Regions from separate parts of the Novosphingobium rhizovicinum genome, predicted to be linked through region 2. Evidence: riboswitches for the same ligand, from Rfam matches in the RefSeq annotation. Region 2 holds a riboswitch; the other holds the start of a gene.
The links. Region 2 has a riboswitch for cobalamin ahead of ABUH87_RS15355 (energy-coupling factor ABC transporter permease). Riboswitches for the same ligand answer to the same signal wherever they lie in the genome.
Positions count from the first base shown of each region.

Region 1 (11,579 bases), 200 kb from region 2:
AAGGATCAGGTCCGCATCCAGTGCAGCGTCGTGCAACAGGCGCCGACACGCGGCTTCGCCAACCATGAACAAGTCGAGTTGATGCACCGGCGATCCGCAGGCGCGTTCCAGCACCATCGGGTCCAGGTAGTCTGGCCCGCACTTGAAGACACGCACCCGCCTTCCGGCGTCGCGGTGACGGCGGGCCAGAGCCGCGGTGACGAGTGTCTTGCCCTGACCTGATGATGGCGCCGCCACCATCAGAGCCGGGCACGAGCCGGTTGTGCTCATAAGGCGGGGCAAACCGGTAGTGCCAAAGGCGCGCTGCTCACTGCGCGTGGGCCCGGCTCAGGCGGGGCTGCGCGGCCTTGTACACCGCGTAGACAGTGGCGCCGATCCCGGACCACAGCAGAGTGGCAAAAAGGGTGCCCGGGAAATAGCGCTCAAGGCGCGGGAGGAACTCAGCGATGGTTGGATCAGGGTAACGTCCGCCCAGGAAGTAGAAACCGCCGCTGGAGAGCAGCTTGGATACCAATGTGGCGGCGATCAGCAATGCGATCCCCGCTGCTAGTGCTGATCGCTCTTCGCCGAACCCGTCGGCGACCACGCGACCGGCAAACCACATCACTCCATAGGCAGGCAGCAGCATCCAGTAAGCGGGCGTGAAGCAGAAGCCAGAGCCACCCATGACGAATATCGTCCAGACGTCGATGGCAAAGCCGAACAGGAACAACCCGGCAAACGCGCTTGCCCGGCGAACCAGGAAGCCCAGCAAGAAGAAACTGGCAAGGCTGGTATCAGGTAAGTGCACTACGTCGCTCAAGGCATGGCTGCGGGTGGTCAGCATCACCAAGGTAAGCGCGCAAAAGGCGACGAATTCGAAACGCGGGGAACGTGTGGACAGGTGACGGTTCATAAAGGGCTTCCGGTCTGAACGTGGAAACGCGACGCGAGCCCGCAGGCCGCGCCGATCGCACGGGGGGAGCAAGGCGGAACATGCTTCCGCCTGAAGCTGATCAGGGCTTGAACATGGCTTCACGGCTCTCCTTCGACGCGACACACGAATGTCGTCCGCCAAGGGCCACTTTCCGCAAGAACGCGGATCCCTCGTCCGCCCGGTGCATCCCGCCCGCGCGAAGGAACGACGATATCAGGCCGGTTTCCTGACTTTCCGGATCAACGCGCTCTTCGCCGCCTTCTCGAAAGCCGGAGCTTTCAATGGCACCGTGGCGATGCGCTCACCGGTTACAGTTGCGGGAGCAGTGCCGGCTTTGGCGATCATGAACCGCCATCCCGGACTTCCCGATTAAGCCCTTTCGGGCACCCGATACGCCCTCTGCCTAGGCGAGACGGCGGAGCACCGCAAGCGGCAGGTACTTGCATGCCGTCACGTCCCGCAGTAGGGGCCGCGCCGCGACGGGTTCCCCGCGAGGGGATCAAAAGGGAACTCGGGTGAAAACCCCGGGCTGCCCCTGCAACTGTAAGCGGAGAGCCATCCGGCCATTTGCCATTGGGACTTCCTGTCCTGAGAAGGCGGCCGGAACGGCGTTGACCCGCAAGCCAGGAGACCTGCCTGACGCAGTCGTTCTTCATCCGGGCAGGGTGCACCGGGTGTTCGAGGGCCCTTCCGTCAGGAGGGGTCATCCCTCGCGCAACGACAGCAACCGCCTTGCCGGGATCTCCGCGCAAGAGGTGTCATGTCGTGCCCTGCGACCTTGCGGGGGCCCTCACGCGCGCGCCTCCTTGCAACGATCGACCGGCAGGGTCCGACGCCGTTTGCAAGTAGGGGATTTCACCTTGCACCGCATGACCTCTGTGGCCACCGTACTGGCCCTCACTGCCTTTTCCATTCAGCCCGCCCATGCCGACGATGCACCTGACGGAAGCATCGTGGTGTCCGCGTTCCGCACTCCTGTCGCGCAGGAGCGCAACTCCGCCAGCGTGACGGTTCTCGACGAAGAAGCGGTCATCGAGGCGCAGCCGATCACCGTAACCGACATTCTCCTGCGTACGCCAGGCATCAGCCTTTCGCGCAACGGGGGATATGGAACAGCCACCTCGCTGCGCATCCGCGGTGCGGACGCCGGGCAGACGGTGATGGTGATCGACGGAATGCGCCTTGCCGATCCCTCTTCGACCGCAGGCGGATACGCCTTCTCCAACCTGATGCTGGACGACATCGAACGCATAGAGATCCTGCGCGGCCCACAGTCCATCCTGTGGGGCAGCGATGCGATCGGCGGCGTGGTCAATGTGCGCACGCGCCGGCCCGAGAAGCCGCTGGAAGGAAGCATGGCCATCGAGGCGGGCACGCACGAGACCGTGTCGGCCCGCGCGGGCATCGGCGGTACAAGCGAGATGGTGGACTGGCGCATCGCCGCCTCGACCTTCACCACCGATGGCATTTCGGCCCGCGCGAACGGGACGGAGGATGACGGCTATTCCCGTCAGGCCGCGAGCGGCACCGCCACTATCAGGCTCTCGCCCGACGTCTGGCTCGACCTACGCGGCTACTGGGCTGACGCACGCAGCGACTTCGACGGTTTCAGCGGAGACACCGCTGCATATGGCACGACCGGCGAATGGTCGGGCTACGCGGGGCTGAACTTCCAGCTGTTCGACGGCAAGCTGGTGAACCGCCTCGCGGTGCTGCAGACCGAGACGGACCGGGAGAACTACGACCCGAACCGCAGCATTCGCCAGATCACCTTCGACGCACAGGGCCGCATCCGCCGGTTCGAGTATCAGGGCATTTACAAGCCTGCGGACATGCTGGACATCGTATTCGGTGCCGAGCGGGAGGAGCAGCGGATGTCCACCGCTTCGCCCACGAACTCGGCGGCACCCTACACCTTGCAGCCTTACAGGGTCGATACCGACAGCCTCTATGGCCAGTTCCGTATCACCCCCCTCACCGGCCTGACGCTGAATGCCGGGGCGCGGTACGATCATAACTCCCGCTTCGGCGACAATACCGTGTTCAGCGCCGGTGGCGCATTCACGCCAAACGGGGGCGCAACCATTCTGCGGGCCAGCTACGATGAAGGCTTCAAGGCGCCTTCGCTCTACCAGCTGTTCAGTGCCTACGGAGTTGCCGACCTTGAGCCCGAAAAGGCGAAAGGCTGGGAGGTGGGCCTTGAGCACCGTTTCGGCGATATCCTCCACGCGTCGGCAGCCTGGTTCGAGCGGGAGACAGACAACCTGATCGACTTTGCCTATTGCCCCACCAGCGGCGCGCAACCAGCGGTCTGCTACATACCGGGCACGAACACGACGCGCTTCGGCTACTATGCCAACGTCAAGGAAAGCCGCGCGCGCGGGCTGGAGCTTACCGGTTCGGCGCGCTGGAACGTCCTGTTCGTGGAAGGCAACTACAGCTGGATCAAGGCTGAGGACCGGAGCGAGGACAGTGCCTTCTTCGGTCGTCAGCTTGCCCGTGTGCCGCGCCACCTCGCCAATGTGGAAGGCGGCATCGAGCTCCCTGACGGTCTGCGCGCCAGCGTGGCGGCGCGCTATTCGGGTGAGAGCTTCAACAGCGCCACCAGCACGGAGGTGCTCGACGACTACTGGCTGGTTGATCTGCGCGCCCAGTACCGCTTGGCCGAGGCCCTGATCCTGCAGGCACGGGTCGAGAATGTCGCGGACAAGGGCTACCAGACGGCGAGCGGATATTCTGCGCTGGGCCGCACGGTCTACGTCGGACTGCGGAGCCGCTTCTGATGTTGCAGCCGGTAGAGCCAGGCGCAGCCGTCGTCGTCTGCTCCACCTGTCGCGCGACTGCGGACGCGCGCGAGGATGAGAATGGGCGGCGCGGGGGTGCCATGCTGGCAGACGCTTTGCGCGCCGTTCAGCAGGAAGAGCCCGGACTCGCCGGCGTCGCCGTGCAGGAGATGCCATGCCTCTTCGCCTGTTCCCGCCACTGCACGGTGCACATCCGCGCGCTTGGCAAGGTGGGGTATGTCCTGGGTGACTTCACTCCGGACCGGGATGCTGCCCGGGCAATCCTGATATACGCGGCACATTATGCCGCCAGCGAAGAGGGCGTCGTGCGATACGCGCAGTGGCCGGAGGGGGTGAAAGGACACTTCATCGTTCGCACCCCGCCCGAAGGGTACCTGTGCACATGATCGCCTTTGCGGACCGCGCTGCCTTTCTGGCTGCTCTCGAGGATCTGCCCGAGCCTTGCTCGGCCTCCACCATGGCTGCGCGCGCACGCCAGGGCGAATTGACGAAGCCGGCAGGGTCGCTTGGCCGCCTTGAGGAGATCGCAACCTTCATGGCAGGTTGGCAGCAGGTACGCACTCCGCGTCTGGATCGGGTCCGGGGCGCGGTGTTTGCTGCCAACCATGGAGTTGCGGCGCGAGGAGTCAGCGCTTTCCCGGCGGAAGTGACGGCGCAGATGGTCGCCAACTTCATGGCAGGCGGCGCTGCCATCAACGTACTCGCTCGCAGCTGCGGGGCGGAGCTGGCCATCGTGCCGCTCGACCTCGACCAGCCAACCGGCGACATCGCGCGCGAACCGGCGTTGACGGAGGTGGAGTGCCTCGCCGCGCTGAACGCGGGCGCCGCTGTCGCCACGGCTGACACGCAGCTCCTGTTCGTTGGCGAAATGGGCATCGGCAACACGACTCCGGCGGCTGCCTTGAGCGCTGCGGCGTTCGGAGGCGATGCAGCGCAGTGGTGCGGTCGGGGCACCGGCATCGACAATGCGGCGCTATCGCGAAAGATCGAAGCCGTCGATCAGGCGCTCGCCCTCCATCAAGGGCATTGTGCGGACGCACTGGAAACGCTGCGCCGCCTGGGTGGTCGGGAGATCGCAGCGATGGCGGGCGCCATCCTCGCTGCGCGGCTGCAGCGCATGCCGGTGCTGCTCGACGGCTTCATCGCGTGCGCAGCCATTGCTCCGCTCGTGGCACGCAATCCGCAGTTCACCAGCCACTGCCTCGCTGCGCACTGCTCTGCCGAGACGGGGCATGCGCAACTGCTGGAGCACCTGAAGCTTGAGCCGCTACTGCATCTCGGACTGCGCCTTGGCGAGGGAAGCGGGGCCGCGCTTGCAGTGCCGCTCATCCGTGCCGCGCTGGCAACGCATGGCGAGATGGCGACCTTCGACCAGGCTGCGGTAGCGAAGAGCCGGTGACGAGCCGGGTCATCCACTTGTTGCGTCATGGGCCGCCGGTGCGAACGGGGCTGCTGTTGGGTCATGTCGACGAGCCGGCGCAGAATGCGAACTGCCCGCTGATACTCGGTCGCGCACGTGCTTTGCCGCTGCGGGCGCTTGTTTCGTCCGACCTCATGCGCGCTGCGGCGCAGGCGTCGCATCTGGCGGACCAGCTCGGACTGCCGTTGACGTTGAGCCGAAACTGGCGCGAACTCGACTTTGGGGAGTGGGATGGAGAGCATCCCCATACGCTTAGTTCCGAGGCGCTTGCGCGGTTCTGGGATGACCCGGACGGGTGCCCTCCCCCTTGCGGCGAGCGCTGGTCGGACCTGCGAAGCCGGGTTGCCGGCGCTTTGGCCGGCCTGGACACGCACACTCTTGTCCTTGCCCACGCAGGAGCGATGCGCGCGGCCGTCTCGGTGCTGACCGGTCTGGACCATCGCGGCGTCTGGGCTATCGACCTGCCGTATCGCGCCCTGCTGACGCTGCGTATCTGGCCCGATCTGAACGGACAGATCATCGGCTTGGCGGGAGATGAGCTGTGAAAGCGCTGGTGCTGGCCGTCCAGTTCATGACCCGCCTGCCGCTCCCCGCCGTGCAGGCGGAGGCGCGGCATGTCTCTGCGGCGATCCGGTGGTTCCCTGTCGCGGGCCTGCTTGTGGGTGCCTGCGTCGCGGGCGCTGCGTGGCTAGGCTTTCAGCGCGACCCGTGGGCTGGAGCGTTGATCGGCTTGCTCGCCTGGGTCGGCATCACCGGCGCGCTTCACCTCGACGGACTGGGCGACATCGCCGATGCGGCCGGGGCCGGCCATGGCGATCGGAGCCGGGTCTCCGCTGTTCTGGCGGACCCGCACATCGGCAGCTTTGGCGTCATTGCCATTGTCCTGCTGCTGCTGACGAAGCTGCTGCTCCTTTATCTCCTGCTGGCGCAGCCTCGCCCCGGTATGTTCTGGTTGACGCTGGTGGCCATTCCGGCGCTTGCCCGCGTCGGGCCCTTGTTCTGGACGCTGACGCTGCCGCCCCTCCACGCGGGCCTGGGTCGTACCTTCGGAGCTGGCGCGACGTGGGTGGCTCTCGGAGCGTGGCTGCTCGTCGGACTGGCTGCTTGCCTGTTGGCACCTGGCCTGCATACACCTGCCTTGCTGGCCGCGCTGCCGGTGGCAGCGTTGTGGCGCTGGTGGTTGCGCGGCCACATCGGCGGTATCTCTGGAGATGGCCACGGCGCCGGGATCGAAGTGATGGAAGCCGCTTTGCTCGGTGCTCTGGTGCTTGCGCCATGAAAGAGCCTCATACCTTTCACGGGGGGCGCCTGAGCGACGCCTGCGCTCGCTTCGGCGGCGCACAGGCGGACTGGTTGGACCTGTCGACGGGGATCAATCCCTCGGCTTGGGAGCCCTCAAGCGGTGGTGAGCTAGACTGGCGCGCCCTTCCGGACCCCTCGACGCTTGCTGAGCTAGAGCGGACGGCGGCCACTTACTTCGGTGTAGATCCGTCCTTGTGCCTTGCCGTTCCGGGCAGTGAAGCGGGCCTGCGTGCGCTCGGGCAGATCCTGCAGTTGCCCGGCGTTCCACAGCCGCTGTGTTACAGCACGCATGTCCAGGCTTTCGCCAAGCCGTCCCTCGCGGGAGAGCCGACTGTTCGTGTGCTGGGCAATCCGAACAACCCGGACGGCGCCCTGGTGCCCAGGGAGCCGCTGCTGGATGTGCTTAAGGCGCAAGAGGCGGCCGGTGGTTGGCTGCTCGTCGACGAGGCGTTCGCCGACTGCAATCCCGCCTGGAGCATCGCCGACGAGGTGGCCGAGCATCGGCGGCTGATCGTCACCCGCTCGTTCGGGAAGTTCTTCGGGCTTGCGGGTGTGCGGCTTGGTTTCGTGCTTGGGCCCTCTCAACTTCTCACCCGGCTGCGCCACCTGCAAGGCGAGTGGCCCCTTTGCGCTGCCGCAATCCGCTTTGGAACAGACGCCTATGCCGACGCTCCGTGGATAGCCCGGGCGCGCGCGAATCTCTTCGTGGCCGCGCAACGCCTCGACGCTGTGCTGACCCGTCGCGGCCTCGCATCGCGTGGCGAATGCCCGCTGTTCAGGCTGGGCACCGTGCCCTGTGCGAACCATCTGTTCGAAGCGCTCGCGCAGCAGCAGATCCTCACGCGTCCTTTCACCGGACACCCGCACCTGCTGCGCTTCGGGCTGCCCGGAAGCGCAGCTGCGTTGGCGAGGCTGGACGCGGCGCTTGCCGTGGCGGGCGCAAATGGCTGAGCCCATCGCCGTGACTGCTTTCGCGCTCGATGCGATGAGTGGCTGGCCCGCAAGGGTCTACCGTGTGATCGGCCACCCGGTTGGCGGCTTTGCTCGCGTGATCTCCGCTTGCGAAACCCGCTGGAACCGACCCGCCAGACCGGAAGCGCGCCGTCGGCTGTTGGGATTGGTCACCCTCGGACTGCTGATCGCTCTGAGTGGCGGCACGGCGCTGATCGTCGAAAGAGTGATCTACGGTGTGGCCGGTCCCTGGGCATGGCTGCTTGTCGCGATCGCGGCCTGGCCTGCTCTGGCCTTGCGCAGCTTGCTCGACCACTACGCGCCTATTCTATCGGCTCTCTCCCGTGGCGATCTGCCTGCTGCACGGCGCGCTGTCGGCATGATCGTCGGTCGCGATACAGACGCTCTTGACGAGCAGGCGGTCTGCCGCGCCGCGATCGAGAGCCTTTCGGAAAGCTTCTGCGACGGCGTCATCGCCCCTCTTTTCTGGCTGCTTGTGCTCGGCCTTCCGGGCATCTGGGCTTACAAGGCGATCAACACGGCGGACAGCATGATCGGGCACCCGGAAGAGCCATTGCGCGCTTTCGGATGGGCAAGCGCCCGCTGCGACGATCTTGCCAACTGGCTGCCGGCGCGACTTTCCGGCGCTCTCATCTGTCTTGCGGGAGGTGGTGGCTGGCGGGTGCTCCGGCGCGATCATGCGAAACATGCCTCTCCTAACGCGGGATGGCCGGAGGCCGCGATGGCGGGCGCGCTGGGGATCAGGCTTGCCGGGCCGCTGCATTATGATGGTGTTCTCACCGCCAAGCCTTTTATCGGCGAAGGCGGTGAGCCGGATCTCGGCACGATGCGCAAGGCGCGGGCGGTGTTCATCCGCGCGTGCCTGTTGGCCTCGTTGTCTGCAGGAGGTGTGGAATGGCTGCTCTGATGTTGCAGGGCACTGGGTCCGATGTCGGCAAGTCCGTGCTGGTGGCAGGCCTGTGCCGGTCATTGTCGAACCGGGGCCTGCGCGTGCTGCCGTTCAAGCCCCAGAACATGTCGAACAATGCGGCGGTGACCGCAGACGGCGGCGAAATCGGGCGAGCGCAGGCCCTGCAGGCCATCGCATGCCGGGCGGAGCCGCACACGGATATGAACCCGGTTCTCCTCAAGCCTCAGGCGGACCGCACGTCGCAGCTCATCGTCCATGGGCAGGTGCGCGGGACTCTCGGTTCGGCGAACTTCCGCGAGCAGCGCCGCAGTCTCTTGCCCAATGTGCTGGAGAGCTGGCGGCGGCTGGAGCAACAGTGCGATCTCGTCATTGTGGAAGGTGCAGGCTCCCTGGCCGAGATCAATCTGCGGAGTGGCGACATCGCCAACATGGGATTCGCACGAGCAGCGCAGGTGCCCGTGGTGCTCGTGGGCGACATTGACCGTGGAGGCGTGATCGCGTCTCTGGTCGGCACGCGGCTCGTTATCGAGCCGGACGATGCCGCCATGATCCGCGGCTTCATCGTCAACAAGTTCCGGGGCGATCCCGCGCTGTTCGCGGACGGGTATGCCGCTATCGAGGAACGCACAGGCTGGCGCGGCTTCGGCCTTGTGCCATGGCTGCCCGCCGTCTCCCGCCTCCCCAGCGAAGATGCCGTCGTTCTGGAAGCTGGCAGCAGGCGTAAACCGGGCCGCCTGCTGGTCGCCTGCCCCATGCTTCCGCGAATCGCGAACTTCGACGACCTGGACCCGCTCAAGAACGAGCCGGAGGTCGAGCTCGCCATGGTCCCTCCGGGTCGTCCCCTCCCGGCGGAGGCTGGGCTGATCGTGCTCCCCGGCTCCAAGGCGACGATTGCGGACATGAACTTCATGCGCGCGCAGGGGTGGGACATCGACATCCTTGCGCATCACCGGCGCGGTGGGATGATCCTGGGCATATGTGCCGGGTACCAGATGCTCGGCCGGACGATCAGTGACCCCGACGGGATCGAAGGGCCGCCCAGCAAGGCCGATGGCCTTGCGCTCCTTCCCGGTGAGACTGTGCTGGGATCGTGCAAGACCCTGTGCAGCGTCAGAGGCGAGGCGTTTGGCGAGGCGTTCGAAGGGTATGAGATGCATATGGGTGTGACGAGCGCCCCCGAAACGGTGCGTTCCTTCGCGATGCTGGACGGGGCGAGACGGGATGGCATGATCGCTGCGGACGGCCTTGTGATGGGCACCTATTGCCATGGCCTGCTTGCTTCGGGTGGGTTTCGGCGCGCACTTCTCGAAAGGGTTGGCGTGCGGAGTGACGGCACCGATCACGACGCAGTGGTGGACGCCGCTCTCGACGAACTCGCTAGCGATCTGGAGCGGCATTTGGATATCGACGGCCTGTGCGCCCTGGCGAAGGAGCGAGCAAGATGAGCAGGCTCTTTGTGATCGGTGGCGCCCGCTCCGGCAAGAGCCGCTACGCGCAGTCGCGGGTTGAAGCCCTGCCTGGCCGTCTGGCCTTCATCGCAACGGCAGAGGCACAGGACGCCGAAATGGCTGATCGCATCGCGCGGCACCAGGCAGACCGGGGCCCTCGCTGGATGAGCGTCGAAGCGCCGATGGACCTTGCCGCTGCACTTCATCGGGCAGAAGCGGAGGCCGACGTGATCCTCGTCGATTGCCTGACCCTGTGGCTGTCCAACCTTATGCTGGCCGAGCGAGACCTGGACCATGCGGTGGCCGAGTTCGAGGCGGCTGTGTCCGAGTGCTGCGTCCCGCTCGTCATGGTGGCGAACGAGGTCGGTTATGGCATCGTGCCGATGAACGCACTGGCTCGCCGGTTTCGCGATGAGGCGGGCTGGCTCAACCAGCGTACGGCAGCCATTGCGGATGAGGTTATGCTCGTTGCGGCGGGGCTTCCGCTCAAGCTGAAGGGATCTTGATGACAGAGGCATCCGCGCGGCAGCATGTCACACCAGCATGTCACGGCGCCGGAGTGCAGCCGATACATCGGCATCAAGGACACACACCAGGTTGCGCAGCCCTCCCCTGTTGGAGTGGTTCGTCCGGTAACCTTCGTAGAACCGCCGGATGTAACCGGCCTTCTCCAGTTCAGTCGCTACACGGCTGAAGTTGTCAGCGCCGGTCGCGCGCACATGCTCTTCCACTGCCGCATCGACGATCTTCTGTGCCTCGAAAAGATCGTTCGGAAGCTTGGACGCCAGCTCCTGACGGATGCGCTGCTCGATCTTCCTGCGACGCTGATTGCGTCCTGAGATCCGCGCAAGACGCTTGCCGACCCAGACGCGCAACGGAAGCGTTTCGCCGTCGTCCAGAATGAACGGGCCGACCTTGGCGCCCGGTCCGGCCTGCTCGGCCAGCAGGTTCAGGACTGCAAAAGCATAGCGTGGACGGCTGGAGACCTCTGAAAGACGGTCGAGGATATGTCCGACGTTTGTCGCCGATTTCCCCACAGTCTGTGTCTCCTTTGATCTGGCTTCGTTCTCCTCCGTATCTGGCAGAATCGTGTAGGATTGCAAAGAAAAAACCAGGCTTTTCTGCGACTTCTGCCATAGGACTGTCCTAGTGACAGTTTGCCGAGAGGCCGAACCTCGGTGTGCCTAATATCTTGCTAATCCAACGGACACGGTGACCCGTTCGTAACCCGATGAAAATGAGTCACTTTCCAACAAGACCACCGTCGGCCGCTCGGCAAACTGTCGTTGCGACAGCTATGGGCGCGACGCGCGGGTCGAGTTGGGTTTGCCACCGATCGGCTGACCTCCAGGCGCTTCGTCGGGACATCGACAGCGGCGCCTGGAGATCAGCCGGCAAACTGTAGTACGGGACAGTCTCCGCCCGGGCGGAGGAACGAGTCACGCAAGTTGCGGGGCAGTCCGTCGAGCTTCGCCCGCGCCCCTTCAAACGGCGGCCTAGTCGGCGCCCCCGCTTCACACCTCGGCTAGAGAGTGCCCGCACCTTGGGTCAGGGGAATGGATGCTTCATCTGCGAACTCGATGTTGCACATCGTTGCCGTAAATTCTGGCCCTGCCATTGGCCGCCCGTACAGGAACCCCTGTGCTTCAGAGCACCCGCGCGAGCGGAGATATTCGGCTTGCTCGTCGGTTTCCACTCCCTCGGCCACCACTTCGAGACGCAGCGTGCGCGCGAGGGCCAGCACGGCCTCAACGATCGCCTTGTCCTCCTCATCTTCGGGCAAGTGGGTGACGAAGCTTCGATCGAT
Region 1 is NZ_JBFNXR010000052.1:41,167-52,745, forward strand. Features, by position in the region: gene ABUH87_RS14540 (cobyrinic acid a,c-diamide synthase CobB) at 1-270, opposite strand, end outside; gene ABUH87_RS14545 (hypothetical protein) at 308-895, opposite strand; cobalamin riboswitch at 1,116-1,322, opposite strand; cobalamin riboswitch at 1,381-1,570, shown strand; gene ABUH87_RS14550 (TonB-dependent receptor plug domain-containing protein) at 1,786-3,699, shown strand; gene ABUH87_RS14555 (DUF1636 domain-containing protein) at 3,699-4,106, shown strand; gene cobT (nicotinate-nucleotide--dimethylbenzimidazole phosphoribosyltransferase) at 4,103-5,119, shown strand; gene ABUH87_RS14565 (histidine phosphatase family protein) at 5,116-5,685, shown strand; gene ABUH87_RS14570 (adenosylcobinamide-GDP ribazoletransferase) at 5,682-6,419, shown strand; gene ABUH87_RS14575 (aminotransferase class I/II-fold pyridoxal phosphate-dependent enzyme) at 6,416-7,393, shown strand; gene cbiB (adenosylcobinamide-phosphate synthase CbiB) at 7,386-8,321, shown strand; gene ABUH87_RS14585 (cobyric acid synthase) at 8,309-9,769, shown strand; gene cobU (bifunctional adenosylcobinamide kinase/adenosylcobinamide-phosphate guanylyltransferase) at 9,766-10,278, shown strand; gene ABUH87_RS14595 (hypothetical protein) at 10,306-10,809, opposite strand; gene ABUH87_RS14600 (bifunctional diguanylate cyclase/phosphodiesterase) at 11,298-11,579, opposite strand, start outside.
Region 1: it holds a riboswitch for cobalamin, as region 2 does, so the genes downstream of both, ABUH87_RS14550 (TonB-dependent receptor plug domain-containing protein) here and ABUH87_RS15355 (energy-coupling factor ABC transporter permease) in region 2, are expected to answer to the same signal.

Region 2 (11,579 bases):
CAGTCGCCGCCATGTACGCTTATGCCGCGCGAACCGGCTGGCGGGCTTTCTGGGTTCTCACGGCAGCAGGGGGACTGGCCGCTTTTATCGCCTGGCTTTCCATCTCGGCGGGGGGCCGTCTATGAGCCGCAGCTTCCGCCAGTCACAGGCCGGGCTGCACACCTGGTCGGGTCTCCTGCTCGGCTGGGTGCTGTTCCTGGTTTTCGCCACCGGCACGATCGCGTTCTGGCGCGAGGGAATGAACCGCTGGATGCGTCCGGAACTCGCGCGCGTCGAACAGCCGATGCAGGTTCTGGCCGGAGCGCAGCGCTTCCTGCAGGGGAAGGCGCCCGATGCGAAGAGCTGGTTCATCCCGATCGCCAGCGAGCGCTCGCCCGGTGCGCAGGTGTTCTGGCAGCCGCAGCCCAAAGAAGGCGAGCCTCCCCGCCGCCGCAGCCGCCGCGACACCCAGGTGCTGATCGGGGCGGATGGCGAACCCGCGCAGGCACGCGAAACCCGCGGTGGAGAGTTCTTTTACCGCTTCCACTTCGACCTCCATTATATGCCGGTGATCTGGGCCCGCTGGCTGGTCGGCTTTGCGGCGATGATGATGCTGGTGGCGATCCTGAGCGGCATCGTCACGCACAAGAAGATCTTCCGTGACTTCTTCACCCTGCGGCGGATGAAGGGACAGCGATCCTGGCTCGATGGCCATAACGCGACGGCGGTTCTGGCGCTGCCGTTTCACCTTATGATCACGTACACCGGGCTGGTCACGCTGATGGCATTGCTGATGCCTTGGGCGGTCGTGGCGAACTACACCGACGAAACGAAGCTGTTCGAAGCGCTCTTCCCGCAAGGGGAGGCGGTTGAGCGCAGCGGTATCGAGGCCCCCTTGATCGATCTGCGAACGGTGCTGCGCGATGCCGAGGACCGCCTGGGCGGATCCGCCGGGTCGATCAGCGTCAGCGAGCCAGGGGATGCTTCCGCACGCATCACCGTCCACCGCGCCCCATCGTCCATGCTCAGTTCCCGCACGCCCAGCCTCACCTACGATGGGGTCTCGGGTCGGCTGCTGTGGCAGTCACCCGAGCCGGGAGCAGCATCGGTCACGGCAGGGGCGATGATCGGCCTGCACGCCGGGCGCTTCGCCGACGATGCACTGCGTTGGATATACTTCCTTTGCGGCGTGGCCGGGTCACTGATGGTGGCCAGTGGCCTGATCTTGTGGACGGTGAAGCGGCGCGAGAAGCTGCCCGACCCACAGCGTCCGCACTTCGCCTTTCGCTTGGTGGAACGCTTGAATGTCGCAACGCTTGCTGGCTTTCCACTGGGTATTGCCTGTATGCTTTGGGCCAATCGCCTGCTGCCGGTCGGGATGGCCGATCGCGCCGACTGGGAAATCCACACGCTGTTCCTGTCCTGGCTCGCAGCTTTCGCGCTTACTCTGCTGCGTCGTCCCGCATGGAGTTGGACCGCCTTACTCGGCGCGACGGGATTTCTGCTGGCCGCCCTGCCGGTCTACAACCTCTTGGCCACGGACAAAGGCCTGGTGAACGCACTCCTCGCGGGTGACCTGCTGTTCGTTGGGGTAGACGCCACTTTGATCGTGTTCGGGATTGGGTTCCTGCTGGTCGCTCTTCGGGTCGCGCGGCATCGCGGAGAGCCTCGCCAATTCCGGCGCGGCAAGCCTGCAGCCGCACCGGAGCCGGAACCCGCGCTGGCAATCCTGGAGCCGGCCGAGTGAGCGTGCTTGCACTCGCCGCCGCGCTGCTGGCGTTCGTCCTGCTGGGCTTGTCCACGGACATGCATCACAGCCGCCACTTGCAAGGACGGCCAGCACCCCGGCGCAAGCGCGGTATGCGCGGCGCTGCATGGAGCTCGCTCGTGGCAGCGCTGCTGATGTCCGTCGCAGCGCGCGGATGGGTCTTCGGGCCCATCCTGTGGTTCGGGCTGGTGATGCTGAGCGCCGGGATCGTGTTCCTCTGCCTCAACTTCGTGCCTGCCAGTGGCGCATCGCCACGTCCGAAAACGCGCCCTCCCGTCTCGCACCGCTAAAGCCGATGCGCTTCCGCGCCACCGATCAGCGCCGCGGCACAGCCGTGGCCTGGCGTCAGGACAAAGCGCATCAATTCAGGCAAGGCGCCGCGCGTGGCGGAACCGGGCGTAGCGGTTGAGCAGATCGTTGATCAGCTGGTCGCGCGTGAAGCCAGTCACGTCGTGCGGCTGGTCGCCTTCCGATGTCTGCGCCATGGCCCGGTAATGTTGCCGCTCCGCTCCGTGCATCCGGCGCGTCTCGGCATAGGCGAAGTTGGGCGAGCGAAAACCTCGGGCGCGGATCGTGTAACGGAAGCTGCCATGCTCGCCATGAGGCACGTTGAAGACAAGCTGGTCGCTATTCTGTTCCAGAGTGGGCGAGAGGCCATTCTCCAGCATCTGCTCGGTCATTGCACTGAGCGCCGGATAGGCCGTATCCGCAAGATAGGCTGCGATGTCGCTCTTCTCATGGTGATGAGTGATGCTGTCGAGCCGCTGCTGCCAGGTCATGCCGGTGCGGGCGGGCGGAGGTGCCTCGGCGGCAATGGAGAGGTCGATCGACGTGCCACGGCTCTCCGTCTGCAACGCCCTCAGCAGCGCATAGCAGATGAAGACCATCACGATGGCAAACGGCAGGGCGCTGGCTATGGCGGCGGTCTGCAGGGCCTGGAGTCCACCTGTCAGCAGCAGTACGGCCGCGACCAGCCCGGCACACACTGCCCAGAAAATGCGCTGCCACACAGGCGGGTCCTCGACTGCGCCGTTGGTGATCATGTCGATCACCAGAGCCCCGGAATCGGCCGAGGTGACGAAGAAGGTTATGACCAGCAGCGTCGCTATGCCGGACGCGATCATGGACAACGGCAGCTGCTCCAGCGTGACGAACAGCGCCACGGGAAGGTCCGTGGCCACAGTCTGTGCGATCGGAGCGACACCCGCCAGGTCAAGGGCAATCGCGGTGTTGCCGAACACTGTCATCCAGAGGAAGGTGAACAGGACCGGCACCAGCAGCACGCCGGCCACGAATTCGCGGATCGTGCGCCCGCGTGAGATCCGCGCAATGAACATGCCCACGAACGGCGACCACGATATCCACCAGCCCCAGTAGAACAGCGTCCAGTTTCCGAGCCACGGATTGGGCTCGTAAGCGTACATGCGGAAGGTACGCTGGACGACGGAGCCCAGATACGCGCCGATGTTCTGCACATAGGCCTGCAGCAGGAACACGGTCGAGCCAGCGAGCAACACGAACAGCAACAGAGCGATTGCCAGGATGATGTTTAGTTCGGACAGGCGCTTGATCCCCGCATCAAGACCCGCCGCCGCCGACAGGGTTGCAAGTCCCGTAATGACGGCGATCAGCACCACCTGCACCAGCGGCCCCGTGGGCAGCCCGAACAGATAGTTGAAACCCGCATTGACCTGCAGCACCCCGAAACCCAGAGATGTCGCGACGCCGAACATGGTGCCAAGCACGGCAAAGATATCGATGGCATGGCCTATCGGGCCATGGATGCGGTTGCCGATCAGCGGGAACAGTGCCGAGCGAATGGTCAGCGGCAGTCCACGGCGAAAAGCGAAATACGCAAGCGCTAGTCCGATCACGATATAGATCGCCCAGGCGTGCAAACCCCAGTGGAAGAAGGTCAGCGGCAGCGCCTCGCGCGCGGCGGCGATGGTGCGCCCCTCCCCCACCGGCGGAAGCGAGTAATGCTGGATCGGCTCAGCCACTCCGAAGAACAGGAGGCCGATGCCCATGCCTGCGCTGAACAGCATCGCGAACCAGGAGAGATAGCTGTACTCTGGCTCGCTCTCGTCCGGGCCAAGTTTCACATCGCCATAGCGGCTGATCATCAGGAACAGCACGAAAACCAGAAAACCGGCGACCGAAAGGATGTAGAACCAGCCGAAATCGAGGACGATCAGCGCCTGTACAGCCGCGAACAGCCGCTCCGCACGGCCGGGGAACACAGATCCGAACAGCGCGAAAGCCAGGATCAGCGCGGCCGACACGAAGAAGACCGGCGGATTGACGTTCATCCGCGGAGCACGTCCCGCCGGAGCGGCTTCTTTCAGGACTGGCTCGCTCATTCGCCTCCTCGTGTGCGCGGCCGCGGCGGCTTCGGCAGGAACATCGCTAACGGCTGGGCCGCTGCCCAGTTGCCGCGCCTGTAAATATCAGCTGCACCCGCCGGTAGGCTCCGAAGCGGCCAATGCGCAAGCGAGGCGGCAGGAAACTCCTGCCGCAGATCACCCGGCCTCGTAGAGACGCCGCTCCACGAAGCCGCTGCCTTTGAGCTGATGGAGCGCCTTTGCGCCCCACAGCACGGCAAGGTCCACCAGCGGCTCGACGATGATCACCAGCATGTAAGCGGCGCCGAACGTGGCCACCGAAGCCGCGCTGGCCGACGTGAAGCCTTGCCCCCAGAAGGTCCAGAACGCCACCCAGCTGACGATCCCGGCCTGGTAGGTGCTAGAGAGCGTAAGAGTCTGGCTATAGCCAAGGGCGACGTAGGGCGTATCGGGCGCGATGATCCGGCGTGCGAGTGCGCTCAGGCCGAACAGCGGCACCAACAAGGTGGTCACGTTCATGCCGAACTGCGGCAGGTCAGAGGGCGCGAAGAACATGCCCTGGACCAGTAATCCGACAACGAGGCCGATCGCGGTCGGCGCAAGTCCCAGCCCCAGGAACAGGGTCGATCCCAGGATCAGGTGTACTTCCGAGACGCCGACCGGATGGTGCGGCAACACCTGGAAGAAGCTGAAAGCCAGCGCACTGGCAACGAGGCAGCGCGCAGCCAGGGATAACGATCCATTGGTTTTGACGGCATCGGCTGCCAACTTCAGAGCATAGGATCCGGCGGCAGCTGCGGTGATATAGCCCAGCCAGATCTTGCCCGGGGCAACGAAGCCCGGTTCGATGTGCATTGCAGTTCTCCTGCCGTCCCACCGACGGCTTTGAGTGGACAGATGCACGGCCGGTCTCCTGGCTCGCGGGTCATCGCTTGATGCGCACCTTCCCAAGCCTCGCATGTCTCAGCGTCCGGCCCAGTGGATGGCGGGACTGGTCCGCCATGCGCTTCTCGCTCGCCGCTTACAGTCGCGGGGGCGGCTGAGGCTCCGGGCGATACCGCCCTACCCTCATTCCCAGTGTTTCAGAGCCAACTGGCTCAAAAACGCCGTACGGGGGCAGCGGTAACGACGGTCCGGACTTCCAGTCAAGAAAAATGCCGCCTCCACCTCATCAGTGCCATGCGCAACTCGCACCTTGCCGCAGCGGTTGGCGGCGAGTACGAGCATTCCTGTTCGCACTGGCCTTGGCCGCTGCGGACGAAGATCGCGCCGGTGCCTCGCAAGAGGCTTGAATGGGAATGCGGTGAGAGGGCTTGCTCCTCGATTCCGCGGCTGTCCCTGCAACTGTAAGCGGTGAGCGCGATGCACATGCTCTCTGGATCGAGAGCAGCCACTGGGCCGGACGCTGAGACATGCGAGGCCTGGGAAGGCGTGCATCAAGCCTTGACCCGCGAGCCAGGAGACCTGCCGGCGTCTGGTCGCTCTTGCCGTGGCCCAGGGGATGGCCAAGGCACGGTACCTTCCGTCTGAGCGACATCATGCATGCGGCCGGGGCCGCATCGGCACGCTTGCGTCGGGCGCCTCTCGCGCCGGTCCGATGCGCGTGTGCCGTTCGCTGGCGCGCGTCATCTGCGTACCGGCCTGCCCCGCCGCGTAGTGTCGCCGGCGCGGCAGGAGAGTACCTTGAGCAAAGTACCCACGACCGTCATCACCGGCTTTCTCGGAGCCGGCAAGACCACACTGATCCGCCATCTGCTCGGCAACGCCGGCGGGCGACGTCTGGCGCTCATCATCAACGAGTTCGGGGATGTCGGCGTCGATGGCGAACTGGTGAAGGGCTGCAACGATGCCGCCTGTCCCGAGGACGATATAGTCGAACTGGCCAATGGCTGCATCTGCTGCACCGTCGCCGACGACTTCCTGCCGACGATGATGAAGCTGCTCGACCGGCCCAACCGGCCCGAGCACATCATCATCGAGACTTCGGGGCTCGCCCTGCCCAAGCCGCTGGTCAAGGCGTTCCAGTGGCCCGACATCCGTACCCGCGCCACGGTGGATGGCGTGGTCGCGCTGATCGACGCCGACGCGGTGGCAGCCGGGCGCTTCGCCACTGACGAGGCCGCACTGGCGGCGGCCCGCGCCGCCGATCCCAGCCTCGACCATGAAAGCCCGCTGGAAGAGCTGTTCGAGGAGCAGCTCGGCTGCGCCGACATGGTTGTGCTCAACAAGACCGACCTGATCGACGCCGAGCCGCTGGCTGCAGTCGAACGGCAAGTGGAAGCGGAAATCCGCCCCGGCGTGAAGATCGTGCGCGCAGCCCATGGCGTGGTGGACATCGCCGCCTTGCTCGGCATCACCGCCGCCGCCGAGGACGATCTCGACTCCCGCCCCTCGCACATCGACGGCCTGGACGCCGATCACGATCACGACGACTTCGACAGCTTCGTCGTCGCGGGCGGCGAAGTGGCCGATCTGGACGCCATGCTGACGGGCATGGCTACGTTGATCGCCCGCCATGATGTGCTGCGCATCAAGGGCATGGTCGCAGTGACAGGCAAAGGCAGCCGTCTCGTGGTGCAGGCCGTCGGCCCGCGCATCCAGCACTTCTACGATCGCCCTTGGCTTCCGTCCGAAAGCAGGCGCACGCAGCTGGTGGTCATCGGTCAGAAGGGCCTGGACCGCGCTGCCATCGAAGCGGGTCTTGCCCCGCAGCTCGGTTCCGTAGCCGCCTGATGCACCTGCTGTCCGCCACCCCCGGCACGATCTCCAACGGCGAGGAGGCGATCGACCTCGATCAGCCGCCGGGTGACATCGTGATCCTCACGGTGGCGGACAGCGAGCTGGCGTGCTTCGCCAAAGCTGCGGCCAGGCTGGCTGAGGAAACGCCCACAGCGCCGAGCGTGCGCCTCGCAAACCTGCTGCAACTGCGGCATCCGTACTCGGTCGACCTCTATGTCGAGAAGGTGCTGGCGCACGCCCGCTTCATCTGCGTCGTGCTGCTGGGCGGCAAGAGCTACTGGCCCTACGGCATTGACGAGATCGCCGCCCTAGCCCGCGCGCGCGGCATTGCCTTTGCCGCTATTGCCGATGGGCGCGAGTTGGACCCGGCCCTGGACCGCGCCTGCACGATGCCGCTCGAATTGGTGGAGCGGCTGCGCGAGTATCTCCGGCAGGGCGGTCCAGCCAATGCCCTCTCCTTTCTGCGCACGGCGGCGCAAGCGATTGGGGAGGACTGCGGTCCTGCGGACAATCCGGTGCCGGTGGCCGAGGCCGGGCTCTACCTTTCCGGCAAGGACCGCCCGAGCCTTGCAGACCTGCGGGCGAGCTGGCGGCCGGATGCGCCGGTTGCGGTGCTGGTGTTCTATCGCGCGCTGATGATCGCCGGTACGCTGGAAGCTGTCGACGCCATGATTGCTGCGCTACAAGAGCGCGGGTTCAACGTCGCCGCCGTCCACGTGCGCGCCTTGCGCGAACCTTTCGTGATCGACTGGCTGGGCGGTCTCCTGCACGAGGTCTCGCCCGACGTGATCGTCAACGCCACCAGCTTCGCCGCCTCATCCTCGGGCGAGCCACGCAATCCGAGCGTGCTGGAACGCGCCGACTGCCCCATCCTGCAGGTCGCGTTCGCGGGCGTGGAGGAAGGCGAATGGCGCGACGCAGCGCGCGGCCTTGGACCGCGCGACCTGGCGATGAACGTCGCCCTGCCGGAGGTCGACGGACGGGTCTTCACCCGTGCTGTCGCCTTCAAGGCGGCCGAGCGCTTCGATGCGGTGACGCAATGCAGCATCGTGGTGCCCCGTGTCGCGCCGGACCGCGTGGCCTTCGTAGCCGATCTTGCCGCCGCCTGGGCGCGCCTGCGCCGCACGCCCACGCCGGAACGCCGGGTGGCGCTGGTGCTGGCGAACTATCCAAATCGCGATGGGCGGATCGGCAACGGCGTCGGCCTCGACACGCCCGCCAGCGCTGCCTCGATCCTCGCCAGTCTGGGCACGGCGGGATACGACATCGGCGATGCGCCGCGAGAGGGTGCCGCGCTGATGCGGTGCATGACCGGGGGTGTCACCAACGCTCCTGATGCGCGAGACCGACCCGGCGAGATCGCACTGCCACTGGCCGATTATCTCGCCGCATTCGCCAAGATACCGGCCGCTGCGCGCAATTCCATGCTGGAGCGCTGGGGCGAGCCGGCACACGATCCCTTTGTGCGTGACGGCGCTTTCCGGCTGCCTGTGCACCGCTTCGGCAATGTTGCGATCGCGGTGCAGCCGGCGCGCGGGTACAACATAGATCCCAAGCAGACCTACCACGATCCCGCGCTGCCGCCGCCGCACGGCTACCTTGCGTTCCATATCTGGCTGAACCGCAGTTTCGGGGCGCATGCGGTAGTCCACGTCGGCAAGCACGGCAATCTGGAGTGGCTGCCGGGCAAGGCGCTTTCCCTGTCCGATACCTGCTTTCCGGAGATCTGCGCCGGGCCGGTGCCGCAGCTCTATCCCTTCATCGTCAACGATCCGGGGGAAGGCACACAAGCCAAGCGGCGCCTCTCCGCCGTTGTCATCGATCACCTGACGCCGCCGCTCACCCGCGCGGAAAGCTACGGTCCGCTCAAGCAGCTGGAGGCGCTGGTCGACGAGTACTACCTCGCCGCCGGCATGGACCCGCGCCGCCTGGAGCGCCTGCGCCGCGACATCCTCGCGCTCGCGCGCGGGCAGGGACTGGACAAGGAAGCCGGCGCCAGCGGCGATGATGACGACGCGCTCTCCGCCATCGACAACTACTTGTGCGAGCTGAAGGAGCTGCAGATCCGCGACGGGCTGCACGTCTTCGGCCAGTCCCCCGAGGGGCGGCTCCGGCGTGATCTGATGGTGGCGCTGGCGCGTACGCCGCGCGGCTACGATCGGCCAGGACAGGCCTCGCTGCTACGGGCGATCTCGGAGGATCTGGGCCTCGGGTTCGATCCGCTGGACTGCCGCCTCGGCGACCGCTGGATGGGCCCTCGCCCGGCGGTGCTCGACCGGGTGGCCAGCGACGCATGGCGCACGCTGGGCGATACGGTGGAGCGGTTGGAACTGCTGGCCGCCGAGCTGGTCGAGGCCCCCGCGCAAACCCTTGTCGGAGACCGCACTGCCGCCGTGCTGGACGAGATCACCGGCAATCTCGCCCCCCGCGTGGCGCAATGCGGGGAGGCCGAGACCCGCGCGCTGCTGACCGGCCTCGACGGGGGCTTCGTGCCGCCCGGCCCTTCCGGCGCTCCGACGCGCGGACGGCCTGATGTGCTGCCCACCGGGCGCAACTTCTACTCTGTCGACACCCGCGCCGTACCCACCGCCGTCGCGTGGGATCTGGGGCAGCGCTCGGCGCAGTTGCTGGTCGACGACTACCTCCAGCGCGAGGGCGAATACCCGCGCGCCATGGCGCTGTCCGCCTGGGGCACCGCCAATATGCGCACCGGCGGCGACGACATCGCTCAGGCCCTCGCATTGATGGGGGTGCGTCCGCGCTGGGAGTGGACCTCAGGCAGGGTCATCGGCTTCGAGATTATGACCCTGGTCGAACTCGGCCGCCCGCGCGTGGACGTGACGCTGCGCGTATCGGGCTTCTTCCGGGACGCGTTCCCCGAGCAGATGAACCTGATCGACAGCGCGGCCCGCGCGATCATGGCGCTCGAGGAGAGCGATGCGGACAACCCCGCCGCAGCCCGCCACCGGGCCGAGATCAGTGACCTGCTGGATGCCGGGGCCGCGCCCGAAGCGGCCGCCCGGCGTGCAGGAACCCGTGTGTTCGGGTCCAAGCCCGGCGCCTATGGCGCGGGGCTGCAGGCGATGATTGACGAGCGGCTGTGGCACGAGCGTAGCGAGCTGGCCGACGTCTACCTTGACTGGGGCAGCTACGCGTACGGCGGCGGCCTCGATGGAGAGGCCGAGCGCGACCTGTTTGCCGCGCGACTTTCCCAGGTCGACGCGGTGGTACAGAACCAGGACAACCGCGAGCACGACTTGCTCGACAGCGACGATTACTACCAGTTCGAGGGCGGGATTGCCGCCGCTGTCGAGCACCTCAAGGGCCGCAAGCCGCTGTCCTATCACAACGATCACAGCCGCCCGGAACGCCCTGTGGTTCGCACGCTCGAGGACGAGATCGGCCGCATCGTGCGCGGCCGGGTGACGAACCCCAAGTGGATCGCCGGCGTCATGCGCCACGGCTACAAGGGCGCGTTCGAGATCGCCGCTTCGGTCGACTACCTGTTCGCCTTCGCCGCCACGACGCATGCCGTGCGCGACCACCACTTCGACATGGTGCACGCTGCCTTCATCGAGGACGAGGCCGTGCGCGCCTTCATGGCCGAGGCGAACCCCGCAGCCTTGCGCGAAACCGCTGCCCGCCTGTCGGAGGCGCTGGAGCGCGGTCTTTGGAAACCCAGGTCCAACAGCGCGGGCGTCCTGCTCGCCAGCTTGTCAGGAGAATGAACGTGGTCGAACGCACAGAGAAACGCCACACCGAGAAGATGAAGAAGAAGCAGGCCGCGCATGACAAGATCATGGCCGGCAAGACCGCGGAAAAAGGCCTGCTCATCGTCCACACCGGCAAGGGCAAGGGCAAGACAACGGCTGCGCTCGGCATGGTGGTGCGCGCCATCGGCCACGGCAAGAAGGTGGGCGTGGTGCAGTTCGTCAAAGGTGCGATGGCGACCGGCGAAAAGGCTGTCTTCGATGCTTTCCCCGGCAACATCGAGTTCAAGCCGATGGGCGAAGGCTTCACCTGGGACACCCAGGATCGCGCCCGCGACATCGCCGTCGCTCGCGGTGCCTGGGACGAGGTCAAGCGCATGATCGAGGACCCCAGCTACGACATGGTGCTTGCGGACGAGCTGAACATTGTGCTGCGCTACGACTACCTGCCGCTCGAGGAAGTGCTGCCGGTGCTGACGGGCCGCGCGCCGATGAAGCACGTCATCGTCACCGGCCGCAACGCACCCGAAGCGCTGGTCGCCGAGGCCGATCTCGTGACCGAGATGACTCTGGTAAAGCACCCGTTCCGCGAACAGGGCGTCAAGGCACAGCCGGGCATCGAATACTGACGATGGCACCTCGGTTCAGCCCCGAGTTCCGTGAAGAGCTTGCCGCATTGCTGGCTTGGCGCCGCGATGTGCGCCACTTCCGAACGGACCCCATCGACGAGGCGCTGCTCTCGCGGCTGCTCGTCACCGCGCAATGCGCGCCCTCAGTCGGAAACTCGCAGCCTTGGCGCTTCGTGCGCGTTCGCTCGCCCGAATTGCGGGCGGAGCTTGCCGCGCATGTCGACCAGCAAGCGGCGCTCGCCGGCTCCACCATGACCGATCCCGAGCGCAAGACCGCATACGCAGCCCTGAAGCTCCACGGCCTGGACCACGCGCCCGAAGTTGTCGCCGTCTTCTGCGACGATGCGACCGAGACTGGTCACGGACTTGGCGCCGCAACAATGCCGCAGACGCGCACCTGGTCGGTCGTGCT
Region 2 is NZ_JBFNXR010000052.1:241,951-253,529, forward strand. Features, by position in the region: gene ABUH87_RS15335 (hypothetical protein) at 1-125, shown strand, start outside; gene ABUH87_RS15340 (PepSY-associated TM helix domain-containing protein) at 122-1,726, shown strand; gene ABUH87_RS15345 (DUF3325 domain-containing protein) at 1,723-2,037, shown strand; gene ABUH87_RS15350 (BCCT family transporter) at 2,113-4,107, opposite strand; gene ABUH87_RS15355 (energy-coupling factor ABC transporter permease) at 4,267-4,944, opposite strand; cobalamin riboswitch at 4,976-5,215, opposite strand; cobalamin riboswitch at 5,343-5,575, shown strand; gene cobW (cobalamin biosynthesis protein CobW) at 5,773-6,822, shown strand; gene cobN (cobaltochelatase subunit CobN) at 6,822-10,556, shown strand; gene cobO (cob(I)yrinic acid a,c-diamide adenosyltransferase) at 10,559-11,167, shown strand; gene bluB (5,6-dimethylbenzimidazole synthase) at 11,170-11,579, shown strand, end outside.